Regions from separate parts of the Paenibacillus hamazuiensis genome, predicted to be linked through region 2. Evidence: a T-box and tRNA genes for the amino acid it is inferred to sense, from the RefSeq annotation. Region 2 holds a T-box; the other holds one or more tRNA genes.
What was found. The T-box of region 2 lies ahead of metG (methionine--tRNA ligase). A T-box ahead of a tRNA ligase gene usually reads a tRNA of that ligase, here a tRNA-Met.
Positions count from the first base shown of each region.

Region 1: it has a tRNA-Met gene. The T-box ahead of metG (methionine--tRNA ligase) is inferred to sense a tRNA for this amino acid. The anticodon was not compared.

Region 1 covers NZ_JALRMO010000001.1:7,383,578-7,398,736, forward strand. Annotated here, with positions in the region: rRNA gene MYS68_RS32505 (23S ribosomal RNA) at 1-891, shown strand, start outside; rRNA gene rrf (5S ribosomal RNA) at 999-1,115, shown strand; tRNA gene MYS68_RS32515 (tRNA-Asn) at 1,212-1,287, shown strand; tRNA gene MYS68_RS32520 (tRNA-Ser) at 1,323-1,414, shown strand; tRNA gene MYS68_RS32525 (tRNA-Val) at 1,434-1,509, shown strand; tRNA gene MYS68_RS32530 (tRNA-Met) at 1,528-1,604, shown strand; tRNA gene MYS68_RS32535 (tRNA-Asp) at 1,619-1,695, shown strand; tRNA gene MYS68_RS32540 (tRNA-Thr) at 1,711-1,785, shown strand; tRNA gene MYS68_RS32545 (tRNA-Tyr) at 1,795-1,880, shown strand; tRNA gene MYS68_RS32550 (tRNA-His) at 1,886-1,961, shown strand; tRNA gene MYS68_RS32555 (tRNA-Gln) at 1,976-2,050, shown strand; tRNA gene MYS68_RS32560 (tRNA-Lys) at 2,057-2,129, shown strand; tRNA gene MYS68_RS32565 (tRNA-Gly) at 2,146-2,220, shown strand; tRNA gene MYS68_RS32570 (tRNA-Gly) at 2,463-2,537, shown strand; tRNA gene MYS68_RS32575 (tRNA-Arg) at 2,672-2,748, shown strand; tRNA gene MYS68_RS32580 (tRNA-Leu) at 2,773-2,855, shown strand; tRNA gene MYS68_RS32585 (tRNA-Pro) at 2,865-2,941, shown strand; tRNA gene MYS68_RS32590 (tRNA-Gly) at 2,960-3,033, shown strand; tRNA gene MYS68_RS32595 (tRNA-Arg) at 3,052-3,125, shown strand; gene cidR (cidABC operon transcriptional activator CidR) at 3,276-4,175, opposite strand; gene MYS68_RS32605 (CidA/LrgA family protein) at 4,287-4,664, shown strand; gene MYS68_RS32610 (LrgB family protein) at 4,666-5,343, shown strand; gene MYS68_RS32615 (hypothetical protein) at 5,395-5,541, opposite strand; gene kduD (2-dehydro-3-deoxy-D-gluconate 5-dehydrogenase KduD) at 5,823-6,578, shown strand; gene MYS68_RS32625 (sugar kinase) at 6,610-7,584, shown strand; gene MYS68_RS32630 (bifunctional 2-keto-4-hydroxyglutarate aldolase/2-keto-3-deoxy-6-phosphogluconate aldolase) at 7,610-8,278, shown strand; gene MYS68_RS32635 (DUF4269 domain-containing protein) at 8,376-8,942, shown strand; gene MYS68_RS32640 (glutamate synthase-related protein) at 8,996-13,549, opposite strand; gene MYS68_RS32645 (glutamate-1-semialdehyde 2,1-aminomutase) at 14,012-15,159, opposite strand, start outside.
Region 2 covers NZ_JALRMO010000001.1:5,072,682-5,087,840, forward strand. Annotated here, with positions in the region: gene mraY (phospho-N-acetylmuramoyl-pentapeptide-transferase) at 62-1,012, opposite strand; gene MYS68_RS21910 (spermine/spermidine synthase domain-containing protein) at 1,244-2,161, shown strand; gene MYS68_RS21915 (sodium-dependent transporter) at 2,209-3,567, opposite strand; gene MYS68_RS21920 (methylenetetrahydrofolate reductase) at 3,754-4,689, opposite strand; gene MYS68_RS21925 (cell wall hydrolase) at 4,927-5,355, opposite strand; gene MYS68_RS21930 (MFS transporter) at 5,445-6,629, opposite strand; gene MYS68_RS21935 (helix-turn-helix transcriptional regulator) at 6,773-7,723, shown strand; gene MYS68_RS21940 (multidrug effflux MFS transporter) at 7,783-9,021, shown strand; gene MYS68_RS21945 (P-loop nucleotide/nucleoside kinase family protein) at 9,028-9,630, shown strand; gene MYS68_RS21950 (AraC family transcriptional regulator) at 9,664-10,527, shown strand; gene metG (methionine--tRNA ligase) at 11,116-12,771, opposite strand; T-box leader at 12,906-13,169, opposite strand; gene MYS68_RS21960 (YcdB/YcdC domain-containing protein) at 13,323-15,159, shown strand, end outside.

The DNA.
Region 1 (15,159 bases), 2.3 Mb from region 2:
AGAGATCCGGTGAAATTTTAATACCTGTGAAGATGCAGGTTACCCGCGACAAGACGGAAAGACCCCATGGAGCTTTACTGCAGCTTGATATTGGACTTTGGTACGATCTGTACAGGATAGGTGGGAGCCTTTGAAGCATGAGCGCCAGCTTGTGTGGAGGCGACGTTGGGATACCACCCTGATCGTATCGGAGTTCTAACCTGGTACCCTGATCGGGTATGGGGACAGTGTCAGGTGGGCAGTTTGACTGGGGCGGTCGCCTCCTAAAGAGTAACGGAGGCGCCCCAAGGTTCCCTCAGAATGGTTGGAAATCATTCGAAGAGTGCAAAGGCAGAAGGGAGCTTGACTGCGAGACAAACAGGTCGAGCAGGGACGAAAGTCGGGCTTAGTGATCCGGTGGTACCGAATGGAAGGGCCATCGCTCAACGGATAAAAGCTACCCTGGGGATAACAGGCTTATCTCCCCCAAGAGTCCACATCGACGGGGAGGTTTGGCACCTCGATGTCGGCTCATCGCATCCTGGGGCTGAAGTAGGTCCCAAGGGTTGGGCTGTTCGCCCATTAAAGCGGTACGCGAGCTGGGTTCAGAACGTCGTGAGACAGTTCGGTCCCTATCTGTCGCGGGCGTAGGAAATTTGAGAGGAGCTGTCCTTAGTACGAGAGGACCGGGATGGACGTACCGCTGGTGTACCAGTTGTCTCGCCAGAGGCACGGCTGGATAGCCAAGTACGGAAGGGATAAGCGCTGAAAGCATCTAAGCGTGAAGCCCCCCTCAAGATGAGATTTCCCAGTATGTAAGACCCCTTGTAGACGACGAGGTAGATAGGTTCGGGGTGGAAGCGCGGTAACGTGTGGAGCTGACGAATACTAATCGGTCGAGGGCTTAACCAAAAGAAGTACCCAAAGGAATCTAACGCAGCACACTTGAAGTGATTCGCATCTAGTTTTCAGGGAGCAACACGCTTCCGAAGCGAGTTTTGATTAAGACAAAACTCATGTTTGGTGACGATGGCGGAGGGGAACCACGCGTACCCATCCCGAACACGACCGTTAAGCCCTCCAGCGCCGATGGTACTTAGACCGCAGGGTCTTGGGAGAGTAGGACGTCGCCAAGCAGGCAAGGTACGTTAGACCTTCAAAGATAGTACTGCGTAGGTCTAACATTCCAGTCAGACATGTAAGACTGACAGTCGAACGTTGTCTACGAGCGTTCCCCGATAGCTCAGTCGGTAGAGCACTCGACTGTTAATCGAGTTGTCACAGGTTCGAGTCCTGTTCGGGGAGCCATATTCACAATTGAGAAGCTTTGTTACGGTCATATTGGAGAGGTGTCCGAGTTGGCCGAAGGAGCACGATTGGAAATCGTGTAGGCGTCACAAGCGTCTCGAGGGTTCGAATCCCTCTCTCTCCGCCATTACATAGCTACTATTCATGGAGGCTTAGCTCAGCTGGGAGAGCATCTGCCTTACAAGCAGAGGGTCGGCGGTTCGATCCCGTCAGCCTCCACCATATATGATATTTAATCGACGCGGGGTGGAGCAGCCCGGTAGCTCGTCGGGCTCATAACCCGAAGGCCGCAGGTTCAAATCCTGCCCCCGCAACCAAATTTTCTTAACGCGGAGCCGTGGTGTAGAGGCCTAACATGCCTGCCTGTCACGCAGGAGACCGCGGGTTCGAATCCCGTCGGCTCCGCCATTTACTTGTCTACATGCCGTCGTAGCTCAGGGGTAGAGCAACGCACTCGTAATGCGTAGGCCGGAGGTTCAATTCCTCTCGACGGCACCAGAGTCACATGGAGGATTAGCGAAGTGGCCAAACGCAGCAGACTGTAAATCTGTTCTCTGACGAGTTCGGTGGTTCGAATCCATCATCCTCCACCAACATGGCGGTCGTGGCGAAGTGGCTAACGCATCGGATTGTGGCTCCGACATTCGAGGGTTCAATTCCCTTCGATCGCCCCATTTATATAATTCATTGGGGATTAGCCAAGCGGTAAGGCAACGGACTTTGACTCCGTCATGCCTAGGTTCGAATCCTAGATCCCCAGCCATTACATGAGCCATTAGCTCAGTCGGTAGAGCACCTGACTTTTAATCAGGGTGTCGTAGGTTCGAGTCCTACATGGCTCACTTTTAAAAATCTTATGCGGAAGTGGCTCAGGGGTAGAGCATCGCCTTGCCAAGGCGAGGGTCGCGGGTTCGAATCCCGTCTTCCGCTCCATTATGATTAAGCTAGGTAAGGGATGAAGAACCCGGTGTTTTAAGGGTTCGTCGGAGCGATACTTCGTTAGGGTTTGCTTCGCAGTCTCGGAGTGAAACGGAGAGTATCCCGTCTTCCGCTTCATTATGATTAAGCTAGGTAGGGATGAGAACCCGGTGTTTTAAGGGTTCGTCGGAATTGTCTAGCTGCATAAAAATTACCGCTTGCATAACATCAAGTACATCGCTTATATTATTAATTACGCGGAAGTGGCTCAGGGGTAGAGCATCGCCTTGCCAAGGCGAGGGTCGCGGGTTCGAATCCCGTCTTCCGCTCCATTATGATTAAGCTAAAAAGGGATGAGAACCCATTGTTTTCAGGGTTCGTCGGAGCGACACTTCGTTAGAAATCACTTCGCAGTCTCGGAGTGAAACGAAGAGTATCCCGTCTTCCGCTCCATTATTATAACTATGTGCCCTTAGCTCAGCCGGATAGAGCGTTTGACTACGAATCAAAAGGTCGGGAGTTCGAATCTCTCAGGGCACGCCATTTTAACTTTATACATTGTAATAAGCCGGTGTGGCGGAATTGGCAGACGCGCGCGACTCAAAATCGTGAGGGAAACCGTGGGGGTTCGAGTCCCTTCACCGGCACCATGCATATAACGGGACGTAGCTCAGCTTGGTAGAGCACCTGGTTTGGGACCAGGGGGTCGCATGTTCGAATCGTGTCGTCCCGACCATGATATACAATTCCATATGCGGGTGTAGTTCAATGGTAGAACTCCAGCCTTCCAAGCTGGTAGCGTGGGTTCGATTCCCATCACCCGCTCCATATTTGAAATGCGCACGTGTCTCAGTAGCTCAGTTGGATAGAGCAACGGCCTTCTAAGCCGTGTGTCGGGGGTTCGAATCCCTCCTGAGACGCTTCTGCTCAACATAGCCCGCTATAGCACGATTGGTAAGACATACGTGCGACATACGGATACATAACCGAACCTCCTACGCGTGACAGCTTAGGAGGTTTTCTTGCTTTATAGCATGACCGTGAAGGGCTTAGATTAAGATTGCCTATTCCTACTCCCCGACTTTCCTCCTTTCCAGCTTATCCCGAGTAAAATGAATCCATTCCCGGGCTGCGAACGACAAGTATCCTGTCCTGCGCCATGCGATGGCAAGCTGCCACGGGATCGAAGGGTTTGCAAACGAAACGGTATGTACGCGGCTAGGATCAAGCGATGCGCAGATCGTTTCCGGCAGCATGGCGATACCCAAGTCGGCCGAGACCATTTCGCTGATAAAATCCCACTGGGAGCTTTCGTACAGCACCTTCGGCTCAAACCCTGCAGCCTTGCAAGCCGATATAATGCGGTCGTGAAGGGCGAAGTCCTCGCGGAAGGAAATGAGCGGCTCATCGGCTAATTCCGCCAGCGCGACGTGATCCCTTTGGGCAAGCCGATGTGACGGGGGGACAACCAGTTTCAACTTTTCATCCACAAAAGGGAACCAATCCAATAATTCATTATGAATGGGCAGGAGAACTACGCCGACATCGAGATGTCCGGCTTCTACGGCAGCCTCAATCTTTTTGGCCCCGTCTTCCACCATGTCCAATTCGATGCCCGGATACTGTTTGCGAAACTGATTGATCACGTTCGGGAAAAAACGGGCGCCGACCATTGGTGGCAATCCGATGCGGATACGGCCTTTCTTCAGGTGCGTGAGATCATTTAGCTCCGCAGAGAGGCTTTCGAAAGACTGCAGGATATGTTTGGCGTGCGCTACAATAACTTGACCGGAGTCGGTGAGTTCAACCTGCCGTCCTTCGCGTATGAATACCTCAATGCCCAGCTCGTCTTCCAGGTTCCGTATCATTTTACTGATCGTCGGCTGCGAAATATGGAGGGCATTAGCGGCCTGAGTGAAGCTTTTGCAGCGAGCGACTTCCAACACATATTGCAGATGCCGGATATCCATTGCACTCATGCTCCTTACATAGATAAATGGAATGAAATCTATTCAATGTATTCATTTTACCTATAAAAGGAGCTGTTGTATACTTTCAATAGTGTAAGGGAGGGAAGCCGCATGAAAGCAATAGATCTTATTCGCCGGCTGGGGCAAATCGGCTTCTTTATTCTCGTTTCCAAGGGAATGAATGAGATCGTGTCACTGTTCCGGCTACCTATTCCGGGGAGCATCTTAGGGATGCTGCTTGTTTTTGTTTTACTTCTCGTGGGTATAATCCGGTTGGATTGGATCGACGCGGGAGCCAATTGGCTGCTCGCCGAAATGCTGTTATTTTTTATTCCTTCGGCGGTCGGAGTACTTCCTTATAAAAATCTGCTGCTGAGCAGCGGCCTGCAAATTGGCGCTGTCATCCTGGGGAGTACACTCATGGTTATGGTGTGCAGCGGCTATATCGCGCAAGGGATTACGAAATGGAAAGAAAGGAGGCCTTCGTGAGATGTTGGCCTTTTTATGTTTTGTTATGACCATTGCCATATATATCGCAGCGAAAAAGCTTTACCGCCGCTGGCCGCGGGTGTATTTGACGCCGCTTTTGACCGTGCCGGTTTTGGCCATTTTGCTGGTGGTCTTCTTTCGCATTCCTTTCGAAGCCTACACTTCGGGGACGAAATGGATCAGCGAGATGGTAGGACCCGCTACCGTCGCTTTGGCCGTACCGTTATATAAAAATATCGGTGTATTGAAGAAAAACGCTTTGACGATAAGTATCAGCGCAGGTTGCGGAGCCGTCGTGGCGTTCATGACTTCCGTCTGTATGTCGGAGTGGCTGAAGCTGAACGTTAAAATTATGGAAAGCATGGCGCCAAGATCGGCTACGACTCCGATCGCAATGTCCATTTCTGAAAATTTGGGGGGAATCCCGAGCATTACCGCGCTCTTTGTGATCATAACCGGTCTCTTAGGCATGGTGCTCGGGCCGCCGGTTGTCCGGATTTTTCGCATTACAAACGATGTGGCGCGAGGTGTGTTGTTCGGAACCAGCTCGCATAATGCGGGAACGGCCAAAGCGTTCGAGTTCGGTTCCGTTGCCGGGACGATTGCTTCCATCGCGATGGTGTTAACGGCGATGATAACGTTATGCGCTGCGCCGCTGCTAATGGTATTGCTGCGCTAAGAGCGTGCGACAAAAACGGCAGTCCGATAGGATGCCGTTCATGCCGATGATTTAACCGATCGAAGGGCGGTTCGGGGCGTGCTTGTCTTTATGGTAGGTCGGCATCGTGCTGGCGGCGATATTTTCTTCGGCTTGCTTGGATTCGTCAAACAACGATTGCATCTTCTGATCCATCGATTTATTTTTTCCTTTGGCCACGGTGAAACCCTCCTCAGATTTGGAATACAAAGCGATTATATTATTTGCCGGATGTGCCGGGACATGCATGACAAATTACTGGGGAAAGCTTGCGGCAGCGAGCATTTCCCTCCGTAAGTATGGCAAAATACCCGGAATTCGCTTATAATGTGAAGTGGTGTCTGTCGGGTTTAAACGTTTTAAACCTGGGGCAGCCAAAGAAATAACAACGTTATCCAGCGGCAGGACAAGCCAAACAGAAGGTTTCAGAGTAAGATATATATAAATGGAGGGTACGAACCATGAATTTTTTCGATTTAACGGGTAAAGTGGCATTAGTAACCGGCGGAGCCGTCGGTTTGGGCGGAGGAATTTCTTTGGGATTGGCGCAGGCTGGGGCCGATGTCGTCATCGTAACCAGCAATGACCGCAACCGGGATACGCAAAATAAAATCGAAGCCATGGGCCGCAAGGCACACACGGTCGTAGCGAACCTGATGGACGAGCAGGCGCTGCCGGGCGTCGTGGAGCAAGCGCTTCAGGCGATGGGTAAAATCGATATTCTCGTCAACAATGCGGGAATTATTCGCCGTACTCCTGCAGCGGATCATGCTGCGCAGGATTGGCATGACGTTTTGAACTTGAACCTCAATTCGGCGTTCTTTTTATCGCAGTTGGTCGGCCGCGAGATGATCAAGCAAGGCTCCGGCAAAATCATCAACATCGCTTCAATGCTGTCGTTCCAGGGCGGCATTAACGTTCCGGGTTATACGGCTTCGAAACATGCCATTGCCGGCGTGACCAAAGCTCTCGCGAACGAATGGGCGAGCAAAAACATCCAGGTCAACGCGATTGCCCCGGGTTATATGGAAACGGACAACACGGCGGCGCTTCGGGCGGATCAAGAGCGCAGCTCGCAAATTCTTGTGCGTATTCCGGCAAACCGCTGGGGCACTCCGGAAGATCTGCAGGGTCCGGTCATTTTCCTCGCATCGAGAGCATCCGATTATATGAGCGGCCACGTGCTTTGCGTGGACGGCGGCTGGATGTCCCGATAATCGCCAATTCAGCGGAAAACAGGTGAAAATCATGACACAACCTAATAACCATGCCGCATATCAGCCGGAGATTGTGACGTTTGGGGAAACGATGGCGTTGATGATGCCGAATGGCGGCAAAGGAATCGAATATTCCCCGCAGCTGCAAACGTTGTTCGGCGGTGCGGAGAGCAACGTAGCTATCGGCGTGGCCAGACTGGGGCACCGGGTAGGCTGGTTCAGCCGACTCGGTAAAGATCCTTTGGGCAATTATATTTTGAAAAAAATTCGCGGGGAAGGCGTGGACGTTTCGCGCGCTTCGCAGACAACGGAAGCGCCGACAGGTCTGATGCTACGCGAAGTGATTTCCGGTAAAACATCGGTATACTACTACCGCAAAGGCTCAGCAGCCAGCACGCTCGCTCCAGAGCATTTGGATGCGGAATACATCGGAGGAGCCCGCATCCTGCACGTAACGGGCATTACGCCGGCTCTGAGCGCATCGTGCCGCGCTGCGGCCAAGGAAGCGATTCGCATCGCCCGCGAGGCGGGAGTAAAAGTATGCTTCGACCCTAATCTGCGGCTCAAGTTATGGTCCTTGGATGAAGCCAGGGAAGTTTTGCTTGATCTGGCTGAAGAGGCCGATTATTTCCTGCCCGGCTTGGATGAGCTGAAGCTGCTCTACCAAACGGAAGACTTCGATCAGATAGTCGGCAGATTGAACAAGCTAAAGGCCGTATCCATCGTCAAAGGCGGCAATGACGAAACTTATATCGTAGAGAAATCCGGCATCACCTCGGTGCCTTATTTTAAAGTGGAAAAGGTCGTCGATACGGTAGGCGCGGGCGACGGCTTCTGTGCCGGGTTTATCGTCGGGCTGCTCAAGGATTACAGCTTGGCGGAAGCGGTGAAGCTGGGCAACCTGATCGGCTCGATGGTCGTCCAAATGGAAGGCGATTGGGAAGGCATCCCGACCTGGGAGCAGGTAGAAGCGGTGCTGACCAATAAAGCGCACGTGGAAAGATAATTTTCGGACGGGATGGTAACGAACCATGAAAAAGCTTAAACTCATTCAGCAAATGGTCAATGAGGGCGTAGTCGCGGTACTGCGCGGCGAGACGCCGGAAGAAGTCGTTGAAATGGCGAAGCAATCGATCGCCGGAGGAATTAAAGTTATCGAGGTAACGATGACGGTTCCTTTTGCGCTCAAGGCGATTGAAGAGCTGGCCAAAACTTACTCCAGCTCGGCGCCGGCGGATTCGGATAAATACGCCATCATCGGCGTAGGTACGGCGCTCGATCCGGAAACGGCGCGTGCCGCGATCTTGAGCGGTGCGGAATTCGTCGTCGGGCCTTCGTTGAACCCGGCTACGGTAACGCTGTGCAACCGGTACCGCGTCCCGGTGCTTCCGGGCTGCATGACGATCCAAGAGATCCAAACGGCGCTGGAGCTTGGCGTCGATATCGTGAAGCTGTTCCCAGGCAATTTGTTCTCCCCGGCAATGATTAAGGCTATTAAAGGCCCGCTGCCGCAGGCTAACATCATGCCGACGGGCGGCGTATCGCTCTCTAACCTCGGCGAATGGATCAAGGCCGGCGCCGTAGCCGTAGGGATCGGCTCCGACCTGACTACGGATGCGGTCAAGACGGGAGACTATTCGCTGGTCGCGAAAAAAGCGGCGCAATACATCGAAGCTTACAAGGCCGCTAAGGCGAAGTAAGCCCACAAGTCTAGAGGCAATCAAGAGACGGGCCCTATGCAGTGAATAACGCTGTATATGGGCCTTTTTTTGCGAGGAGAGGAGGCGGACGAACGATATGTATGGCAGCGATTGGACGGACATCGGATATTTGTCCAAGGGGAATTCTATTCAAAGGGAGGTCTACCGTCTAATAAACCAACACCGGCTGCTGGACCGGTTGAAGGAATATAACCCTATTCTCGTCGGTACCGTACCGATTGATATTCATGTTGCGGGAAGCGATCTGGACATTATTTGCGAAGTTCATGATTTTGAACGATTCGATGAAGCGTTGGCCCGGGAGTTCGGCAAATACCCCGGATATACGGCGGTCAAAAGATCAGTGGATGGCATAGAAAGGATGAAGGCCAATTTTATGTGCGATCATTGGCCCGTCGAAGTGTTTGGTCAAGCTGTGCCGACGGTAAAACAAAACGGCTTCAGGCATATGGTCATCGAAGCAAGACTGCTCCAATTGTTCGGGGAATCGTTCAAGAGGAAAATCATCGAAATGAAATCATACGGAATTAAAACAGAACCGGCATTCGCCCGGGAGCTACAGCTTGAAGGAGACCCATATGAGGAGCTTTTGAAGCTGTGCACCTATTCGGATGAAGAGCTTAAGGAGCTGTGGGCCGGATAGCAAATAAAACCCCCTGAGAGCCCATATAAGGCGTCTCAGGGGGTTGCTTATAATTATTCCGTAGCGACAGACTGATCTGCCTGCAGGCCGACTGGAGCGATGCGTACGAAGTGTTCCGTCAGGTTGGCGAGCAGCTGATCGATTTTCTCAGCGGCTTCCGTTTGACCGGAATTGGCGAGCTCTTCGCGGTAAGCGCCGAGCAGCTCGTTCAGATCACGGATGCTTTGCTGGCCGATCGATTCGATTTTCACTTTTGCGCCTTTGGCAATACGGCGTTCGATCGCCGCCTGGTCAAGGCCCATTTCCGGCACGAGACGTTGGTAGATGACACCGCCGGTCATACCAGCGCAGATCCATGGACCCGGATCGCCAAGAACGACAGCGCGACCGTTGGTCATGTATTCGAACGCAAAGCCTTTCAGGTTGGCGCGGCTGGCGATGCTGCCCAGATCGTCGCGCAGCGGCGTCGTGATTTCTCCACCGAATACGACATCGGCGCCGGAGAAGCGGATGCAGGCACGGGAGTCGGCGTTGCCCTGGATCAGGAACAAGCCTTTTTGTGCGCCGTATCCGAACGATTTACCGACAGAACCGTTGATGAATTGCTTGTTTTTACCCGGCGCTTTCAAGATCGCCACTTTGCCGCCGAGCGACATTTTGCCGACGCCGTCTTCCGCACCGCCGTGAACCGTGATGTTCACGCCGCGAGCGTTAAATGCGGCGAGTCCGTTACCTGGCACGGAGTCGGTGAGCGTGAGCTTCACCTGCGGCAGGTTGTCGTAGCTGCCGTCGAAGCGGTCGCGTACGCGGTGGCTGGAATAGCGGCTGCCCAGAATACGGGACTCGGCATCGACCTTCGTCCAATTGCGTTCGATGGCGCCGTTCCAAGCGACGGAATCCGGGAAGAACTCCTGGCCTTCCGCACCGGCTGCGATTTTGATGTCTGAAGAGGCAACAGCCGCTTCGGCTTCCGCCAGAGCTTGCTCCTTGGAAATGAACTGGAGCGGAGCCGGACGGAGAATATCGGAAAGATCGATTTTATCCAGATGGTTGACTTGCTCCAACAGGTCGGAACGGCCGACCAGCTCTTGCAGCTGCTTGAAGCCAAGCTGAGCGACGATTTCGCGGGTTTCCTCGCCGATGCCGCTGAACAGGCGAACCAAGCTGTCTACGGCCGTATCGTATACGCGAGGCACGAAGCGGCGCAGGCCTTTTTCTTCAGCTTCTTCCATCGAGTCGATCTGTGTTGCGATACCGACGTGGCAAGTGTCCAGGTGACAGCCGCGGCAGGTCGTACAGCCGATCGATTGCATCGCGATGCTGCCGAAGCCGACGCGGTTGGCGCCGAGCATAACCATTTTCACGACGTCCGCGCCGGATTTCATACCGCCGTCGGACCACAGCTCGACTTTGTGGCGCAAGCCGGCTTCGATCAAGGCGACGTGAGCGAGCTTTGTGCCGATCTCGGTAGGCAAACCTACGTGAGTGATCGAGTGAATCCGCGCCGCCCCCGTACCGCCGTCAAAGCCGGAGAGCGTAATGACGTCCGCGCCTGCTTTGGCGACACCGACAGCGATCGTGCCGATACCTGGAACAACCGGAACTTTAACGATAATTTTCGCCTTGCGGCCGCTTGCTTCTTTCAGCTCGGAGATGATTTGCGCCAAGTCCTCGATGGAATAGATGTCATGGTTGTTGGACGGCGAGATCAGGTCCGAACCGATCGTGGCGTTACGGGCGGCGGCGATTTTGGCCGTTACCTTGGAGCCTGGCAGGTGTCCGCCTTCGCCGGGCTTCGCGCCTTGGCCGATTTTGATTTCCAGGAACGCAACGGCGTTCGCGAGCTCGACGTTGACACCGAAACGGCCGGAAGCGACTTGGGCGCCGCGTGTCCGCTTGTAGCGGCCGAGCATATCTTTAATTTCGCCGCCTTCGCCGTTCATCGTGACCATGTTCAAACGTTCGCCGGCTTCCGCATAAGCGCGGAACGCGGTTTCGTTCTGCGAACCGAAGGACATGGACGAAATCAGCGTAGGCAGGCTGTAGCCGTCGATGCCGATATCGACCTGCGAAGGGTCGAGCGGCTTGCGGCCTTCCGCATGAGCCTTGGCAAAATTGAAATCCGCAACGTGACGGATGGAAATCGGATTTTTCTTTTCCTCTTCGCGAAGCTTGTCGCGGTAATCGGTATATGGAGCAGCTCCGGATGCCGCGTCGCCAAGCGCTTTCCACATGCGCTGGAAGAAGCGGAAGTTGCGCGCCGCTTTTGCTTTCGCGTTGGCGAAGTCGTTGTAGCGTGCTTCGGCGTCGGCTTCCAGCTCTGCAAAGCCGGTACCGGCTTTTTCGCTGCCTAAATAGTTAACGATGTCAAGCACTTCCGCCACTTCCGGCTTCAGGCCGATCGCAGAGAAGAAACGGGTGTAGCCGCGCAGCTCGTGCGTACCGATCGTCGAAATGACTTTTTCCAAACCTTTGGAAAGAGCGGTGTACACTTTGCGTGCTGCCGGAGCGCCGTCTTTGGCCGATGCGGTAGCAAACAGCGCGTACGGAGACAAGATGTCGGCGCCAAGACCGCAGGCAACCGCAATATCGTGCAGATTGCGGATCGCCGCGCTGCGCAGGACGACGGAAGCGTGACGGCGCAGATTGTCGCCATTTCCGAGCTTCACGCCGCGAAGCGCGATATCGACTTTGGATACCGCAAGGTGCGGGTCCATCCACAGACGGTCGTTTTGGTGAGCTTCGGAATCATCCAGCACGAGCAGCTGCGCCCCTTGCTGTACGGCAGCGATCGCATCCGCTCCCAGCTTTTCGAGAGCATCCTTCAGCGAAGTGCCGCGGGCGAATGTGATGGACAGCGTTGCAACGGTGTTAGCTCCTTGCTTGCTGTACAGAGCGATGAGCTGCTCCAGGGACATTTGGCCGAGCGTTTCTTCCGAATCGACGCCGTTGCTGCCTTCGAGCACGAGCGGAGCGAGCAATTCTACGCGCAGGCCGACATTCGGCTGGCTGTACAAGCTCGGGCGCTGGCCGACGACGATGCGGGTGGAGAAATGCTCCATTTCGCGGTCGCGGTCGATCGCCGGGTTTGTGACGACAGCTACACTTTCTTTAATAAAGTCCGGAATGTTTTGACGTTCCCAGTTCAGCGCCGCATGCGGGCTGTCGTGGCCGAGGGAACGGATCGGCTCTGCGCCGGTTTCCGCCATCGTTTCGATCATTTGAATGCCGTCGCGGTCCCAGCCGAAGGCGCTGTAGACGTTGTCGGTGACAGCGGTGTCCGCATTCGGCGTCACTTCGGCAATGCCGCTCTTGTCGCCGGCCAGATGTTTGCGCAAGCCTGCGAAGTCGACGCGGGCGCTGGCGCGCTCGTAGACGAGCTCCTGCACGCGGCTGTACGGCAGCACTTGAATGTGTTCACCCGGCGTCAGCACGACGCCGATTTTCTCGCCCGGAGCAATCGGCTTCGGATCGGCGACCATTTCACCTACCGTAATAACGCCCTGCTCGGAGGAGAAGTAAAGCGACGTTTCGCTTTCGACCATCCAAACCGGACGCAGACCGAGAGCGTCGACGCTGAAAATGCACTCGTTGCCGTAACGGGAAACGATACCGGCCGGACCTTGCGCATAGTGGCCCCAAATTTGGCGGAAATAAACGTACATATCCTGCAGCTCCGGACGGAACTGCTTCATCTCATTAATAATCGGCGGGAATACAAGCTCCATCGCCTCGAACATGCTGAGGCCGAAGCGGTGAATGAATGTTTCGATCGTCCGGTTCATGTCCTGGGAGTCGGAACCGCCGTCAACGAGCGGAACGCCGACCATTTCGGCTTCCAGACGCATTTTCTTGACGGTGTTGATCTCTCCGTTATGACCGAGCAAGGAGAACGGCTGCACGCGGAAGAAGCTGGATTGCGTGTTCGTCGAATAACGGTTGTGGCCGATCGTCACCTGCGCCATAAACAAAGGATCGCGCGTGTCGTTGAAATATTTCGGCAAAATGGAGGCTGCGCCCATTACCTTGTAAGCGGCGGTGACGTTGCTGAGCGATGCGACATGCACGTAAAAACGCGACTCGATCGCGATATGCAGCTCGAACAGATGGTCGGCGACGTTCACTTCCGCTTTGTCGCACAAAGCGGCGATTTGCCAAAACGTAGGCTCATCGTTGCGGCCGTTCGGACCGAGCACGCTGCTGTCGGTTTGATTTTCCTGCTCGAGCAGGATCGTGACCTCGTGCTGCTTGAACATGTCGCGGATGTGCGCCTGAATCTCGGCCACGGACAGCTCCAGCTTGCGAGGAACGAAAATATGCGCCACGGAGAAGCGCGGGTCATGAGCGAGCTTGCCGTCCAGGCCGGCGTCGCTCAGTTTTTTCTCCCACAATGCACGGGGAATGTCTGTCAATATTCCGCATCCGTCGCCTTCGCCGGCAATAAAACCCGAACGATGCTCCATTTTAACGAGAGCGTCGATCGTTTTTTGGATATTGTCGCGGGATGGAAATCCGTCTTTCTCGATTATACAAACAATACCGCAGCTATCGTGCTCCGTGGCCAGTAAGTGTTGAAAACGGCCTTCATTGCGCATTACTTCATTCATTTTGATGGTCAGCAGGCTGACCGTCACCTCCCGTGGTAGTATGGCGTCCTCTTTCGTTTATGCGGATAAAAGCGAGACGCGGATATGATGTATAAATATACATTTATACTGTATAAAGAGCGCTGCGCCTTTGGAAAACGGAAAGGTGGGGACTTATCCGGCATGGAAACGAAAGAAAAAAAATGAAGCCCTCAATGCTGTAAAAAGCGAGCATCTCGACCGGCTTTTCCGAAAAAAACTTATAAAATGCCGATTTTCATTAAAAAGTCAAAGTAAATATAGAATAACATGAAAATGTTACGGAGACAATAGAACTTTACAGTTTTACCACTATGTAAGCGCTGTCTATTTTGTATATTGGTGAATAAAGGAAAATAATTGGCGAATTTTGCGGGCTGAAAAAAACGAACGAACTATTATCGATGCCCGATAATAGTTCGTGATTATCCTGATAAAAGCTGTTTATGACTCCGTTGACATGATGCGGAACGCCTCGTCCGCCGCTGCGATGGTCCGCTCGATGTCCTCATCGGAATGTGCCGTCGTGAGAAACCAGGCTTCATATTTGGAAGGGGCGAGGCAGATGCCCCGGTCCAGCATGAGCCGGAAAAAGCGGGCGAAGCGCTCGCCGTCGGTGTCCTGCGCTTCCGCGTAGTTCGTCACCGGATGCGCGCAGAAATGCGTGGAGAACGCGCCGCGGATGCGGTTTACCGTCAGCGCCACGCCGTGCCGCCCGGCGGCCTCGGCGATGCCGCCGGCGAGTCGCGCAGCCAGCGCGTCCAGCCGCTCGTACGTACCGGGCGCGCGCAGCGTCTCGAGGCAGGCGATGCCTGCGGAGATCGAAGCCGGGTTGCCCGCCATCGTGCCCGCCTGATAGGCCGGGCCGAGCGGAGCCACCTGCTCCATGATCTCCTTGCGCCCGCCGTAGGCGCCGATCGGCAGGCCGCCGCCGATGATTTTGCCGAGCGCGGTCAGGTCCGGTTCGATCGCTTGATACAGCGCGTCGGCGCTGCCGGCCCCGGACTCCTGCTCCGCGAGCCCGGCAAACGTCTGTGCCGCGCCATAGTGGAAGCGGAACGCCGTGATCACCTCGTCGTAGATGACGAGGGAGCCGTTTCTCCGGGCCGCGGCGCAAAGGCCCTGCAGGAATCCCTGCTTCGGCATCACCATGCCGAAGTTGCCGACGATGGGCTCGACCATGACCGCGGCCACGTCATCGCCCCAGCGCGCCAGCGCTTCATCCAGCGCGGCGAGGTCGTTAAACGGCACGGTGATCACCTCGTGCGCGATCGAAACCGGAATCCCGGCGCTGTCCGGGATTCCCAATGTCGAAGGGCCGGAGCCGGCGGCGACGAGCACCAGGTCGGAGTGCCCGTGGTAACAGCCGGCGAACTTGACGATTTTGCTGCGGCCGGTATAGGCGCGGGCTACGCGAATCGTCGTCATGACCGCCTCGGTGCCGCTGTTCACGAAGCGCACTTTATCGAGGGAGGGAATCGCTTCCTTCAGCATTTGCGCGAAGCGGATTTCAAGCTCCGTCGGAGTGCCGTACAGCACGCCGCTGCGGGCGGCGCGGCAAATCGCCTCGGTGACGTGCGGGTGCGCATGGC
Region 2 (15,159 bases):
AAGTGCCCCAGGGAAGTGGTTACTATTCCCGGGGCACTTCGATTCTTACGCTGCCATCGTTCTACAACACAAATTTCCACAGCAACCAACTGGCGACAGAGCAGCACCACGAAACGAGTCCGAAGATCAGCACGATTTTATTTTCGCTCCAGCCGTATTTTAAGCTAAAGTGGTAATGGATCGGCGTCATTTTGAAAATGCGGACTTTCGTTTTCTTGTAATACCATACCTGCAGGATAACGGATAGCTGTTCCGCAAAATATACAAAAAACAAAAGCGGAATCAGTATTTCCACCTTCTCGATAACGGCCAGAAACGACAGCGACCCTCCGATGGCGAGCGATCCGGTATCCCCCATAAAAGCCCGGGCCGGATATATGTTGTACAGCAGCAGTCCCAACAAGCCGCCAATCATCGTCAGGCAAAACAGCTGCACCTCAAGCCGGTCCGATACCGCGAAAAAGAAAAAATACGTCGGGATGGCGACCACAATCAGCAGCCCGTCCAGACCGTCCGTGAAATTGATCGCATTCGCCGAGCCGACGATGAACAGCATCGCGAGAACTATGTATACGCCGGGATGCAGGGACAGCTGCATCTCACTGTGAAAATAAATGCCCGGATTAAAGGGGAGGTACCTGTACAGCACTAGCAAAAGGATGCCCGTTACGACAAATTGCAAGATCAGCTTCGTCCTGCCCGATATTCCGGACGGATCCTGGAATGCGGCTTTTTTATAATCGTCCAGAAATCCCACCAAACTGAAAAGAGCAAACATCGCGCTTAGAAGTAAAGCAAAACCGCCACGGTGGGACATCAGGGGAGCCAGAGCTCCGGCCAGCAGGATGATGCCCGCCATTAAAGGAGTGCCGCGTTTGGCCTGATGATCCGCCGGCAGCTCGCTTCGGATCGGTTGGGTCAGCTTTAACGTACGCAGCCCCCGGATGAGCACGGGACAACAGCAGACAACGATAAAAAAAGTAATAGCGGCAACTCCTAATGCAGACGTCAATCCGAATCCCTCCGATTCTTCTTGTCCTCACAGTTCAACTTTATCCGAAACGGGATCGAAATATAGTGAAATTTTGGAAAACGTTTTTTCCTATTTTAGCGAACAAACCTGGGCGAATGAGCTATTTTCGTGAATCCTCGGCATCCGCCCGTAGCATGATCGGGAATCGTGACATTTATAATAAAAGGTTCTCGGGCAATGGGTCGAATGGAAAAAAAGAGGAGGAGCTACATGGTCAACAAAGCCGTAAAAGCAACAATATCGTCGCTTCGCGATTATATCTCCTATGATGACGAGCCGGATGAAAGCTACCGCATCCTGCGCCGGATCAAAACCCCCTATCAAAAAATTGCGGTCGTTAAGCTGAAAAATGGTAAGGTATTGATTTACGGGGACGGCTATGTGATGTTCGGCACGACGGAGGATGACAACATTTGGGCCGAAGCGATGGTCCATATCCCGATGGCCGTTGCCAAGAAACGGCGGCGCATCCTGATGATCGGCGGCGGAGGAGGCATTACGACACGGGAAGTGCTTAGGTATCGCAAAGTCAAGGAGATCACGGTCGTAGACATCGACTCCGTTATGATGAAGCTCGGCAAGAAACTGAAGCCTCTCGTCAAATTTAACAAAGGGGCTTTGAACAATCGGAAAGTGCGCACCGTCATCAAGGACGGAAGAGCTTACGTGGAGAAGAACCGGAAGAAATGGGACGCCATCATCATTGACATCCCGGAACCGAGCCATGATGCTCCGGGACTCAGACGCCTGTTCAGCAAGGAATTTTACAGGCTGCTGAAAAGGCGGCTCGCCCCCGGAGGCGCCGTTACTATCGCTTGTTCCACGCTGTCGATCATGCCCGAGTACCACTCGAGCATTGTCGCGACGCTCAAAGCAGCCGGATTCCATGTGCTGCCTTATCATATCGATGTCATGAAAAAATACGGGGAGGACTGGGGTTTCGTCGTAGCTGCAAGAAGACGGCTGTCTCCCCGCCGCATCCGCCTGCGCGTTCCGACCCGCTTCCTGAAATCGGCAAAGCTGAAGAAAATATTTACGATCCCCCGCAAGTATCGGCGGAAATGGAGGAGGTGGAAAATCCAGACGGATCGGAACCACGTACTTGCCAACATCCATGAACGGCACTGACAACGAATGGGGCTCCCGCTTGCAAGCAGGAGCCCCGGCTTGTCCTTCTATACCTTCAACAGCCCGACGGAATACAGGAAAATAAGCAGGATCAGCACCGGGGCGACGAAACGGAGCGCAATCATCCAGGCTTTATACCAGAACCCGCTGAGACCCGCTTCCTCGCCGGCTTTTTTCCACGCGTAGCCGGTAAATAAAGTGACGACAAGCCCGCCAAAAGGCATTGCGATGTAGGCGGTGACGAAATCGACCCAATCGAAGATCGACTTCCCGCCCGGCGTAAATCCCCCCAGAACACCGCCGACGGACAGTGCGGACGGAATCCCGACCAGGAAGCAAACCGCCGATACGTAGACGGAAGATTTGCTGCGGCTCCAGCCCCACCGCTCCATGGCGAAGGCGACCGGCACCTCCAGAATCGAGACGGCCGAAGTCAGCGCCGCAATCGCCAGCAGCGCGAAGAACAAACCGCCGAACACGGAGCCCAAATACATTTTCGAGAAAGCGGCCGGCAGCGCCATGAAGGCGAGACCGACTCCTTCCCCAGGCTCCAGACCAAAGGAGAACACCGTCGGAAAAATAACCAGTCCGGCGATCAAGGCGTACACCAGATCCCCGAAGCCGATAGCAAGTGTGGCGCTTCCGAGCGATTGCCGCTTGTCCACATACGAACCGTAAGTGAGCATGCAGCCCATGCCCAGAGACAGCGAGAAAAAGGCATGCCCCAGAGCGATCAGTGCCGACTCCGCGTCCAGCTTGGAAAAATCCGGCTTCAGAAAAAAAGCTACCCCTTCGGAAGCCCCCGGCAGCGTTAAAGCGCGGAACATCAGCACGATCAATATAATCAAAAAACCGGGAATCAATATTTTGTTGAATTTTTCAATTCCGCCCGATACGCCTTTGGCCAGCACCGAGCCGCAGACTACCGTTACAACCGCCTGCCAGAACAGCGGCGTGTAGCTGCCGGCGAAATCGAGAAATTTGCTTTTGTAGTCGGCTCCCGGCTCAAAGAGCAATCCGGTTAGCGACTGCACCGTATAATGGAGAGTCCAGCCGGCGACGACCGCATAATACGACATGATCATAAACGCGGTAAGGACGGCGAACAAGCCGAATGCCGCCCATACTTTTTTCCCCGTCAGGTTGTAAAAGGATGTGGACGCATTGCCTCTCCCGCCGCGGCCGATGACCATCTCCGCCAGCAGTACCGGAAGCCCCACGATGATAAGGCAGACGATGAACAGTAGAAAAAAAGCGGCTCCGCCGTGTTTTCCCGTGATATAGGGAAATTTCCACATATTCCCTAGACCGACCGAACTTCCGATCGCCGCCAAAATAAATCCGGTCTTTGAAAAACGTTCTTCCGTGCCGTTTTTAGGGTCAGATGCGTCTTGCTGTTTCTTCATGATGTTGTCCCATCTTTCCTGAATATTCGCCAGAAGAAATAGTAAAATAAATGACTCCTTCTGTCATGATGTAAATTTCGCCATTTTCATCGTCGGGTTATTTATTTCCATTCAGAAATGGGAGCATGCAAAAAAGACCCTGATCTTAAATCAAGGTCTCTTTTCGCAATGTTTATCTCGCCAGAATCAGCGGGCGACCATCAGCTTCCGGTCAATCATCGCTCTGACATCGTTCAGCAGCTGCACGGAAGCATCGATTTCCACCTTCCGTGTTGAAACGCTTTCCACGCTGCAGCCGACCGGGATGCCTTTCTCCAGACCGAACTCCAGCAGCTCCTCGAATATTTTTTTCGTTAAATTGACCGACTTGTCCAAAATATCGTTGGAGTTCATCAAATCGTTTTCGAGCCATTTCGGGATGCTGATGCCCAGCCACTTCATGAATTCGAGCGTTTTCAGCGATCCGCATGGAGTCAAGTTAAAGAGAATGGGAACCATTTCGATTTGGTGATTTTGGCAGTAGTAATAATAGTCGGACAAGAAATTTTTCGAAGCCTCGACGTTATAAATCGCTTGCGAAACGAAAAAGCGGCAGCCGCTGGTCATTTTTTGCACGACCCGCAAATGCTCGTCGTTTTTCCTCAGATGCCTTTCCGGAATGACGACGCCGCCCAAAATCAGTTTTTCATTGGCTCTCCGGCTTAATTCGTAAGCGTCCGTCAGGCTGAGGCGGATTTCCTGCTGGCTGGACGACGGTCCGACAAATACGGAAAACCGATCCTGCCCCGGATCGGATGCAATCCATTCCGCCAGCTCGTCTTCCGTATATTTGCCGACGCAGCGGTAAACGATTTTCGGCACGTCCAGCTGCGCCAAATATTGATGGCCGTAAACCGTCGGATCGATCGTTTTCAAAAAAGGAAACGGCCTTTCCTGCTCGTTGCGGTTGGCTTCATCCTGAATATCATAAATGATCAGGCCGTCGATTTCCGTATTCCGCATTCGATCGATCAGCTTATTCGCGATTTCCGCGATTTTTTCAGGCGTGTTGTCTTCCTTTGGCGGCGTTAAACCGTAGGTGACGATCCCTGCTCTTCTTTCCAGTATCTTTTGTTTAAGCACCGTCCCCGTCCCCCGATTCTATTAAAATGAAGCTAAAATCCGAATTTTTATACGAATCGTAGCATTTTTATACATTTTAACCAGACGGGTTTTTATTGTCAATAGACTTAGGCCCGCAGCACAGCAAGCTGCCCGGCAAATAAACCGGGCAGCCCGTAACGGATGGCGACGCATGCGGACGGCGATGGACCGGTAACGGACTATCAATCGCCTCCACTTTATTTTCGGAATCTTTCGCTAGAACGTATTATAAATATTTTCGCAGGTTTCCGCCGTCGGCTGATAGAAGCAGTGCTTTCTGTAACGTGCCACCAAGGGTTGACCGTACCAGGTCGAAGGGCAGTCTCCCTGCGGCCTGAAGTACCAGAGCGAAAACTTCGCAGGCCACTGCCGTTCCCCGTTAACGGCACGCCGGGCGAGCCGCCTTTCCCTGTCGCGCGCTTTCTGGTAAAAATAACCGTGAATGATCGCCTCGAAAGCATGCGGTTGGTACACCATTTGCGGGATGGTGCGGATTCCTTTAAAGTCCGAACAGTTCGCCCGTATGCGATTGATGCCGACATTGCCTACGAGCATCATTCCTTTCTCCCCTTCGCCTTCCGCTTCCGCTCTCAGCAGTCTGGCCAGGAGGGTAATATCTTGGTCCCTTGCTTTTACGACAGCCATTGGATCACCCCTAACGTTTTCTACCTACAGAATATTACGCAAACGGATTTAGGTGATTGCCGGGGGACACTTTATTATATAAATGCACATCAAGCCGGCTTCTTTTCCGCCGTCGTCCCCGTTTCCCCCGCCAAAACCCCGCTCAGCGCAAAAATGAACAGCGCACCCGCGAAGCAAACAGCCGCGAAAATGCCAATGGCCGAAAATCCGTTAAACAGCACATACAGCATGCCGGCGATCCACGAAGCGAGCGTTGTCGCCGCGTTCATCGTGGAAGTCGAAAGACTCGAAATCGTCCCCCGGATGGAAGGATTGAGCGAGGTCAATATCCCTATGATGAGAGGAAACATGATGCCGAGAAGGGCGAATATGACAAAATACGCGCCCGCTACGGCGGATACCGACGTGAAATGCGGCAGCGAGACAAACGCCGCGATAAGCAGAACAAAGCCGATAACCATCGTATTAAAACGGTTCAACACGCCCGACACATACCCGCTCCCCATGCTGCCAGCCAGATTGCCGAGTCCCAGCAATATCATCATGTACCCGATTTGATCCACCGACAGGTGAAAGCGGTCGGTCATCCATTTGCCGAGGAACGCAAACGCCGCGTTGCTCCCGAGATGAATGAAGAAATAGGCGAGGAAAGTCCCTCTTGCGCGTCCGCTCGTCAGCAGCGGAACGTATCTTTGGAAGATCGGCGTTTTGGCCCCCGGAACTTGGCTCGGCTTCATGTCCGGCACCGCGACAAAGATCACGGCGGCGAGCAGAAGAGAACATATGCCGATCGCAAAAAACGGATACTGCCAATGGACCGCGGCGAGCATGCTGCCGATCGGCACGCCGAGCGCCTGGGATACGGCGAGCCCCGCATAAACGATCCCCATCGCTTTGGCGATCTTCGGCGCCGGCAGCAGCGACGGAACAGCCGCCCAAACTTGCGGTGCGGTAAACGCCGCACTCACGCCGGCCAAAAAACGAAACAGGCACATCGACCAGAAACCGGTCGCGAAGCCGCATAACAGCGTGGAAACCGCAAAGCCGGTCATTCCGGCCAGCATCACTTTTTTCCGGTTCAAGCCGTCGGACAAGGGACCGGCAACAAGCGCAAACAGCGCTGCCCCAAGCGTATAAGCTCCCATCATCCAACCGGACACCTCAGTGGAAACTTGAAACATGCTTTGCAGCGTCGGAATGAGCGGGGAAATCAAGAAAGTATCGGTGCCGATCAAAAACATGATCAGGAAAAAAATCGAAGTCAATTTGTTCATGTTCATCACCATCTCCTTTATACTTCAGCTGATCTGGGCGCGCGCTTTGCAAGACCAACTGGACTTGATTCTCATTGTAGCGGATAATAGTGACAAAGACTGTCATAAACTTTGATCTCAAAAAAATTTACGGAGGCGGTTTTATGTCCAAATCGAAACGTCTCATGGAGCTGATGATGGCTGTCAACCGCAAGCGCAGATTCAAGGTCCAGGAGCTTGCCGACGAATTCGGTGTCTCCGCGAGGACGATTTTGCGTGACCTGCAGGAGCTGAGCGAGCTCGGAGTTCCGCTGTATTCGGAAGTGGGGCCGCACGGCGGTTACCAGGTGATCCGGGAACGGGTGCTGCCTCCGATCGCCTTCACCGAAGAGGAAGCCGTCGCTTTGTTTTTCGCATGCCAGGCGCTGCGCCATTATTCGGCCCTGCCGTTTGAAACGGAATCGTCCTGCGCGCTCAAAAAATTTTACTACTACATGCCCGGAGACGTCCGCGACCGTATCGATCAAATGAGAAACCGCGTCGATTTCTTATCTCCGATCAGGCAGATCGAATCCCCGCATTTGGCCGTCCTGCTTGACGCGGCGGTTGGCCAAAAAGTCGTGCGGATCGAATACGAGTCGCGGGAAGGAGCATCCTGCCGGGAAATACAGCCGCTCGGCATCTATGCGAGCAACGGCTTCTGGTATTGTCCCGCGTATTGCTTTGAGCGGCAGCAATTTCGCTTGTTCCGGTGCGACCGGATCCGCTCCGTCGGCGGCGAGCCCGCCGTTTCGAAACCGCTCGATTTGCGGCATGTCCATATCGGCAACTGGGAGTCGTTTGTGAAAAAAGGGGACGCGTACGTCCACGTATACGTCGAGCTCAGCAAAGAAGGCGTGCAGCGGTGCGAGCCGGAGCTCGGACGGCGCGGACGGCTTCATGTTCGTGAAGACGGCAGCGGCTGGCTGGAGGGTGATGTACCGAGAACGGAAATTCCGTTTTTGGCGAAGTTTTTCATCGGCCTCGGTACCGAAGCGAAGGTGCGGGAACCGCGGGAGCTTATCGATTGCATGAAACGAAATCTTTCCGAGATGATGAACCATTTGTTACAATGATGGAATTGAAAGCTTTTCGCTATGCCAGTTCATCACAGATAAAGGGAGAGTGAACCGCTTTGAATTCCTCGCATTCCGGCGCGAACGGCGCTCCGCTTGCACCTGCTTCGCGTCCGATGCCCTCGAGAACGGCGATGGTGCTGATCCTCGGATCTTTGGGCATGATGGGACCGTTAACGATAGACATGTATCTTCCGGCGATGCCGACGATCGTTTCCGATTTCCATACGTCGGCCTCTTCCGTTCAACTTAGCCTGACGTTTTATTTGATCGGCCTCGCTTCGGGGCAGCTGCTGGCCGGACCGATCAGCGACGTGCGCGGACGGCGGCTGCCGATGCTCGCCGGCTTGATCGTATACGCTTTGTGTTCGCTGCTCTGCGCGTTCACGACGAACATTTGGTCGCTGATATTGCTCAGGGCGATTCAAGGTTTTTCGGGCGCAGCCGGGATGGTTGTCTCGCGGGCGGTTGTACGCGACATGTATTCGGGCACGGAGCTGACGAAATTTTTTACGATGCTTATGCTTGTGAACGGTGCCGGACCGATTATCGCTCCGATCATCGGCGGACAATTGCTGCGCTTTACGACGTGGCACGGCATATTCGTCGTGCTGTGCGGCGTGGGGCTTGTTATGTTCGCCGTCATATTATTGATGCTGCCGGAAACGCTGCCTGCGGGCAAACGCTCGCGCGGAGGCTTTCGGCAAACGGTGACGACCTTCGGCGGGCTGCTGCGCGACCGCGAGTTTATGGGCTACGCGCTTTCGTCCGGATGCGTCTCCGCCGCGCTGTTCGCTTATTTGTCCGGCTCGTCGTTCGTGCTGCAAAACATTTACGGCGTATCTCCGCAAATGTACAGCTTCATCTTCGCCGTCAACGGCATCGGCTTCGTGCTCGCCTCGCAAATTACCGGCAAGCTCGTCAGCCGCTTCCCGGAAATCCGGCTGCTCGTCGCCGGCTACGTGATCGCCGCAGCGGGCGGCGCCCTGCTGCTCGTCTCGCTGCTCGGCGGACTCGGTCTTGCCGGGGTGTGGGCGGCGTTTTTCCTCACCGTCTCCAGCGTCGGCGTCGTCGGGCCGACAAGCTCCTCGCTGGCGCTGCAGAGCAAGGGCAGCGCCGCAGGCAGCGCGGCGGCGCTGCTCGGCGTGCTGTCGCTCGTCATCGGCGCGTTCACTTCGCCGCTGTCCGGGCTCGGAGGCGGTCACAGCGCCATGCCGCTCGGAATTTTGATCGCCGCGGCTTCGGGTGGGGCGATCCTCTGTTATTTCCTGCTGATCCGCCGTTCAAAGGAGGCTTAACCCTATATGCGCAAGCTGGTCTTCTTCATCGGCCCCGCGGGGGCCGGCAAAACGACGCTGGCGAAAGCTTTGGCCGCGCGGCGGCGCGCCGCTTTCTTCGATATGGACACGCTGCTGCGCCCCGCCGCGGAAGCGATCATGACCCTTTCCGGGCTCGACCCGAACGACCGCGATTCGCCCGTGTATAAAACGCGCTGCCGCGATCTCGGCTACCGCATCACGATGGACGCCGCGCTCGAAAACGTCGAGCTCGGCATAGACGCGATCGTCGTCGGCCCCTTTACGAAGGAAACCGAAGATCCGGCGTGGCTCGCCGGTGAGCTCGCGCGAATCGGCGCCTCGGCAGACGACGTCGACGTGAGGGCGGTGTTTGTGTATTTGCCGGACATGGAGCTTTACCGCGAACGCCTCCGGAAGAGAGCCTCGCCGCTTGACGTCTGGAAGCTGGACAACTGGAACGAATTCAGCCGGTCGCTTGCGCTCCGGCAAATCCGCTGGGATCTCCCGCCTTCGTCGATTGTATATTTCGACAATTCCGGGCCTTTTGCCGAAGAGAAGCTTGCGGAGCTGGAGCGGCTTGTGTACGGCGGAGGGCCGGCGGAATCGTGACCGGCAGCTTTGCAAGCCGCAAGGAGGGGGGCTATGGAAGACGCACTGCATGCTTTATTTCGCCCGATACAGGCTAACGGAAGAGTCGTCTCGCAGAAATATATCGAATTCAAGCCGTCCCCGGCATTGATGTCCTTTGTTTCATGTTATTGGGCATCGGAGCCTTCCTTTCACCCGGATTCGGCAAATAACGACGGTATCGATCGCGTTTTGCCCGACGGCTGCACGGATATTTTGTTCGAGCACGATATCAAGGGCAACCGTTATCACATCCGCTATTACGGCGTATTCGATCGACCGTTTCCCATCGCCTATGACGACAAGAGGCCCGTCCGCAAGTTCGGGGTCCGCTTTTTCCCGGGCGGAGCCTATCCGTTCATGAGAACGCCGGTTGCCGAATTCACGGGCAGGTACTGCGCCTTGGATGCGATTTGGCCGAATATCGCCGAAGAAATCGGGGAAAAGCTCTTCGCGCAAGAATCGATGGAAGAGAAGGTGCGGATCATCGAGCATTATTTGCTCACGATCGCGCAAAGGAACAGGCCGGTCGACGATCCTCTCATGGCCAACCTGCTTTACCGCATCTTCGTGTCGGAAGGAAAAACGGGCGTGTGCGAGCTGGCCGAATCGGAAGCGGTCAGCGCACGTCAAATCAACCGGAAATTCGAGCAATGGATCGGCTTCAGCCCGAAAAAATTCAGCGAAATCGTGCGGTTTCAGGCCGTCGTCGGTGATATCCGCAGGCGGAAGAAAACCGATTGGCGGATGCTTGCCCTGGATCACGGATATTTTGACCAGGCGCATATGATCCGCGACTTTAAAAGATTTTACGGGGATTCTCCGCTGGCTGCAGCTAAAGAATTTCGGGACACGTCCGGTTTTTACAATCCTATTTGAAGCTGGCCCCTCTGATCCGGCTTCATGCGCCGCAGAACGTTCAAGCCGACAAAGGACCATCAGAGCGGAACTAGGAGTCTGTCCGACGAAGCAAAATCGGTGAATTTTTATTCAATAAAGTGTATTCCGTGTAAGGGATTACCTCTCCACCGCTCTTGAAATCAAGTTGTTTTATTAATATTAGTCCGATGTAACAACTTGATTTCAAAGGCGGCCGTAAACTTTCCGAGGCAATTCCCTCCCCTCCATACATCTATTGAATAAAAATTCACAAGATCCCTTCCGTCGGACAGACTCCTAGGCGATCATAGGCCAAATGCTGTCAGGTTATCGCGTTCGCTCGAGTGTGTGGCATCAACATAGCGGAACCCACGTGCGCTATTCCCTGATAAATGGGCGTCGCGAAAAAATAGAGGAACTGAGATGCTCGGTACAAATTGGTTTATTTCCCGGAAAATAGACAAATAGAGCACCTGAGTTCCGCTAATTTCCAAAAATACCCGAAACTGACCCAATTAGCGAACCATAGTTCCGCTACGATCCCGCTTAACCTGACAACATCGATCATAGGCCCGCCAGCACTCTCGTCTACGAAGGAGGCGGCCCTCCGTCAGCCTTTTCCTGCAGCAGCCGCGACTCCTCCTCGATCCGCGCCGGATCGATGCGCTCGAACAGCAGCTCCGGCGCCTGCACCGTGCGGCCTGCCGGAACCTCGATCCTGCGCCAAGCAGGCGGCTCCAGACCGAGAAAGACGCCGATTTTCCCGCAGGAAAAAGGGACAAACGGGTGCAGCAAGCTCGCGAGATTCGCTATGATTTGAACGCAAGTATGCAGTGTTTGTCCGCACGCTTCGCGGCTTTCTTTAATCTGCGCCCAAGGCTTCCGGTCGTCGAAAAATTTGTTCGCCCGGCGGATGGAGGCAAAGATCAGCTCCAGCGCTTCCTTGAAGCGCCCCTGTTCGATCAGTCCGCCGGAAGCGCCGTACAGCTCTTCCAGTTCCCTGATCCACTCTGTATCCTCCCCTCCTCCCGGCACGCGGCCCTCAAACGACTTCGCGATAAAAGCAAGCGTCCGGTTCACAAAGTTGCCGAACGCGCCGAGCAGTTCCCCGTTGTGGCTGTGAATGAACTCCCGCCACGAAAAATCCGCATCCCGCTTCTCCGGCCCGTTCGCGATCAGGAAATACCGGATCGAATCCGGCTGGTACCGGCTTAACAGATCCGGCACCCATACGGCCCACCCGCGGCTGGTCGAAAACTTTTTCCCCTCCAGCGTCATGTATTCGCAAGAGACGATCCGGTCCGGCAAATGCAGCCCTCCGGCTCCCAGCAGCAAAGCGGGCCAGATCAGCGTATGAAACGGCACATTGTCTTTGCCATGCACATAATACGCGGTAATATCCCGCCCCTCCCGCCAAAAGGACTCCCAGCTGCCGCCGCTCTGTGCCGCCCACTGTTTGCTTGCCGACAAATACCCGGTGACCGCTTCGAGCCATACGTAAATTTTTTTGTCCTCGAATCCGGGAACGGGCACGTCCACCCCCCATGCCAAATCCCGTGTCGCCGCACGGTCCTGAAGACCTTCCGCCAAATATCGCCCGGTCAAATGTACGGCGTTTTCCTTCCATCCTTCGGCGTCCCGCGCATACCGTTCGAGCTCAGCCTGAAAGCGGGAAAGCGCGAGATAAAAATGCTCGGTCGGCCGCTCCACCGGAGAATTGCCGCAAAGCTTGCACGTCTTATCCGTCAAGTCGGCCGGATCGAGCAGGGTGGAGCAATAATCGCACTGGTCTCCCCGCGCGCGGTTTCCGCAAACCGGACAGGTGCCCTCGACGTACCGGTCCGGCAAAAAACGCCGATCCGTTTCGCAGTACGTCTGCGGAACGGTTTTTTTGTACAAATAACCTTTTTCGAGCAGCTGCACGAACAGCTCCTGAACGACCCCATGATGAAACGGCTGATCCGTACGGGTGTACAGGTCGAACGTAAAGCCGAGCCGTTCGAAGCAGTCGAGAAACTCCCGGTGGTACCGGTCCGCGATATCGCCGGGAGACACGCCTTCCTGAATCGCCTGAACGGCGACAGGCGTACCGTGGCAGTCGCTTCCCGACACATACAGAACGTCCTCTCCCTTCAGACGAAAATAACGCGCCAGCACATCCCCGGGCAATAAACTGGCGAGCCGCCCCAGATGCAGCGAGCCGTTCGCATAAGGCCACGCTCCGCCGATAAATATGTTAGTCATAGTCACCAACCTCCTTTTTAGTAAAACGCGATGGGGAAATGCCGATTGAACGAAGCGGTCGCATATCCCCGGAGTGACCGGTCTTTTTCAATCCGGCTTTTCGCCCGCGCGAAAAACAAAAAAGCCCTCATCCCCAAAGGGACGAGAGCTTGCACTCACGCGGTACCACCCAATTTCATCAATGCCTTGCGGCATTCACCTCTTCAGGTACGCCGCGGCATCGCGATTATACCCTAGCACGTTAACGGGTGCAGGCTCCGGCGCAGCCTACAACCGGATGAGGTTTCGGTGCGCAGCTCTGAGACCATATTCCCAAGGTTATTCCTTACCCCTTTTCACCCACCGGGGCTCTCTGTAAAAGACATCGCCTTGGTACTCTTTCTCTTCGCAGCTTTTATTCGGAATATTCAAGTTATTCGGAATTATACGGGACCGTTTTGGCAAAGTCAAGAAAAAATGGATGCCTCCGCGTTTTCCGGCCGCAACATTTTTTTAACCTCCATCGTCTAAGTAGTTGCAACCAATCGTGGTTAATAATGGGAGGTAGTATTGTGAAAACAAGAAAGACAGTTTGTATTGTCGGGCTCAGTTCAGCCATTTTGCTGTCCGGGGCGCTGCCTGCAGCGGCCGAAGCCATCGGCCAGACGTTACCGGCGTCTCCATCGGCACCGATCATGAAAATGCCGGCTGTATCGCAGGACGATGCTTCGCAGCAAAGCGCCGCCGTCGACGCCAAGGTTTCCAAAGACGATGCGGTCTCGATTGCCCGCAAGCAATTCGACCTTTCCGGCGAGTATACGGTGGAAAACGTCAGCTTCAATTCGTATTTCGGCAACCTCGGACTGAAAAAACCTTCCTGGCAGCTTTCTTTCGTAAAGAAAAACCAGGACCGTTATCTGGAATCGATCAATGTGACGCTGGACGCGAATTCGGGTAAAATCCTTCAATATAACCGGTACAACAGCGACCCGACAAGACGCGTCGTCTACCCGCCGCAAACCGATTTCCAGCATGCCAAGCAAATCGCTTCCGACTATCTGCAAAAAACGGCTCCGGAGGAGATGAAGACGGCCCGCTACAACGATATGTTCGAAAGCGGCTTTAAAACGCCGCTGCAGGGAGAGGTCCGCTACCAAATCCGCTATGACCGAACGGTTAACGGCATTCCTTTTCCCCAGCAGTACGTCAACGTCGAAGTAGACGGAACCGGCGCCATTGTCGGCTACCAAAATTATTGGGATGACTCTCTTGAGTTCCCGAAAGCGGACAATGTGATCGGCCAGGAACAGGCGGAGAAAACGATCCGTTCCGAAGCCGACATTTCGCTGATGTACACGCTGCCTTACCAGCGCGGGAAAAACGACGACCTGATCACGGCTTATCAAGCTACGCTGCCTACGCTCGATGCGGTGACCGGCAAGCCGTGGAATATTCAAAACGGCGCCCCGCAGGTGAAGAAGGATCGCAAGCCGCTCGCCGATAAGCCGCAAGCGGAAAAGCCTTCCGGTGACAAAGCGCTGACCAAGGAGCAGGCGATCGAGACGGTGACCGCCGCATTCGGGCTGCCGGAAGGAGCCAAGCTGGAGGATGCGTCCTATAATGAATACAACGATCCGAATAATCCTTCAGCCGGCGGAACCTGGAATATCCGTTGGAACGTCGGCGGCGATTCCACAGGCAAGTTCATGCCGTCAGGCGATTCGATCTGGGCGGTGGTAAGCGCGAAAACCGGGGAAATCCGCAGCTATAACCGCAGCTTCGGTGGCCCCGTACCGCTGCCGGTACAGGCTCAGGAGAAAAATGCGGAGTCGGCATCGGCGGCAAACGCCGGCTTAACGGAGGAGCAGGCGAAGGATCGCGCTGTGGGCGCCATCCGGAAGCTGATGCCGTATTATTTGCATGAGCTTGCGCTGTACTCCACAAACGAGCTGCCGATAATGGCCGTCAAGATGGACAACTCGTCTGGTTATCAATTTTTCTTCAAACGGGTGATTGATGGCGTCGAGGCCAATTACGAAGGCGTAAACGTGACCGTGAACCGGAACACCGGAGACATCGTCTCCTTCGATAACAGCATCTCGCAGATCGCATATCCGGCCGCGAAGCCGCAGACGATTTCCTTGGAAAAAGCGACGGAGCTCCTGCTGTCGCAATACCGGATCGAGCTCCAATATGCCGTCGAATATAAAAATCCCGACACTCCGTCCGCTGCTATACCGGTCGAAAAATACAACGTCATGGTTGCCGCCGGCAAAATCGCTCCCGAACCCGGCACCGCCAGCCTGAAGCTCGTTTACGCACCCGTCTCGAAGCTTGGCGCCGCGCAGTACGACAGCATGCTGGACGCCGTATCCGGAGAATGGCGCAACCGGAACACCGGAGAAATTA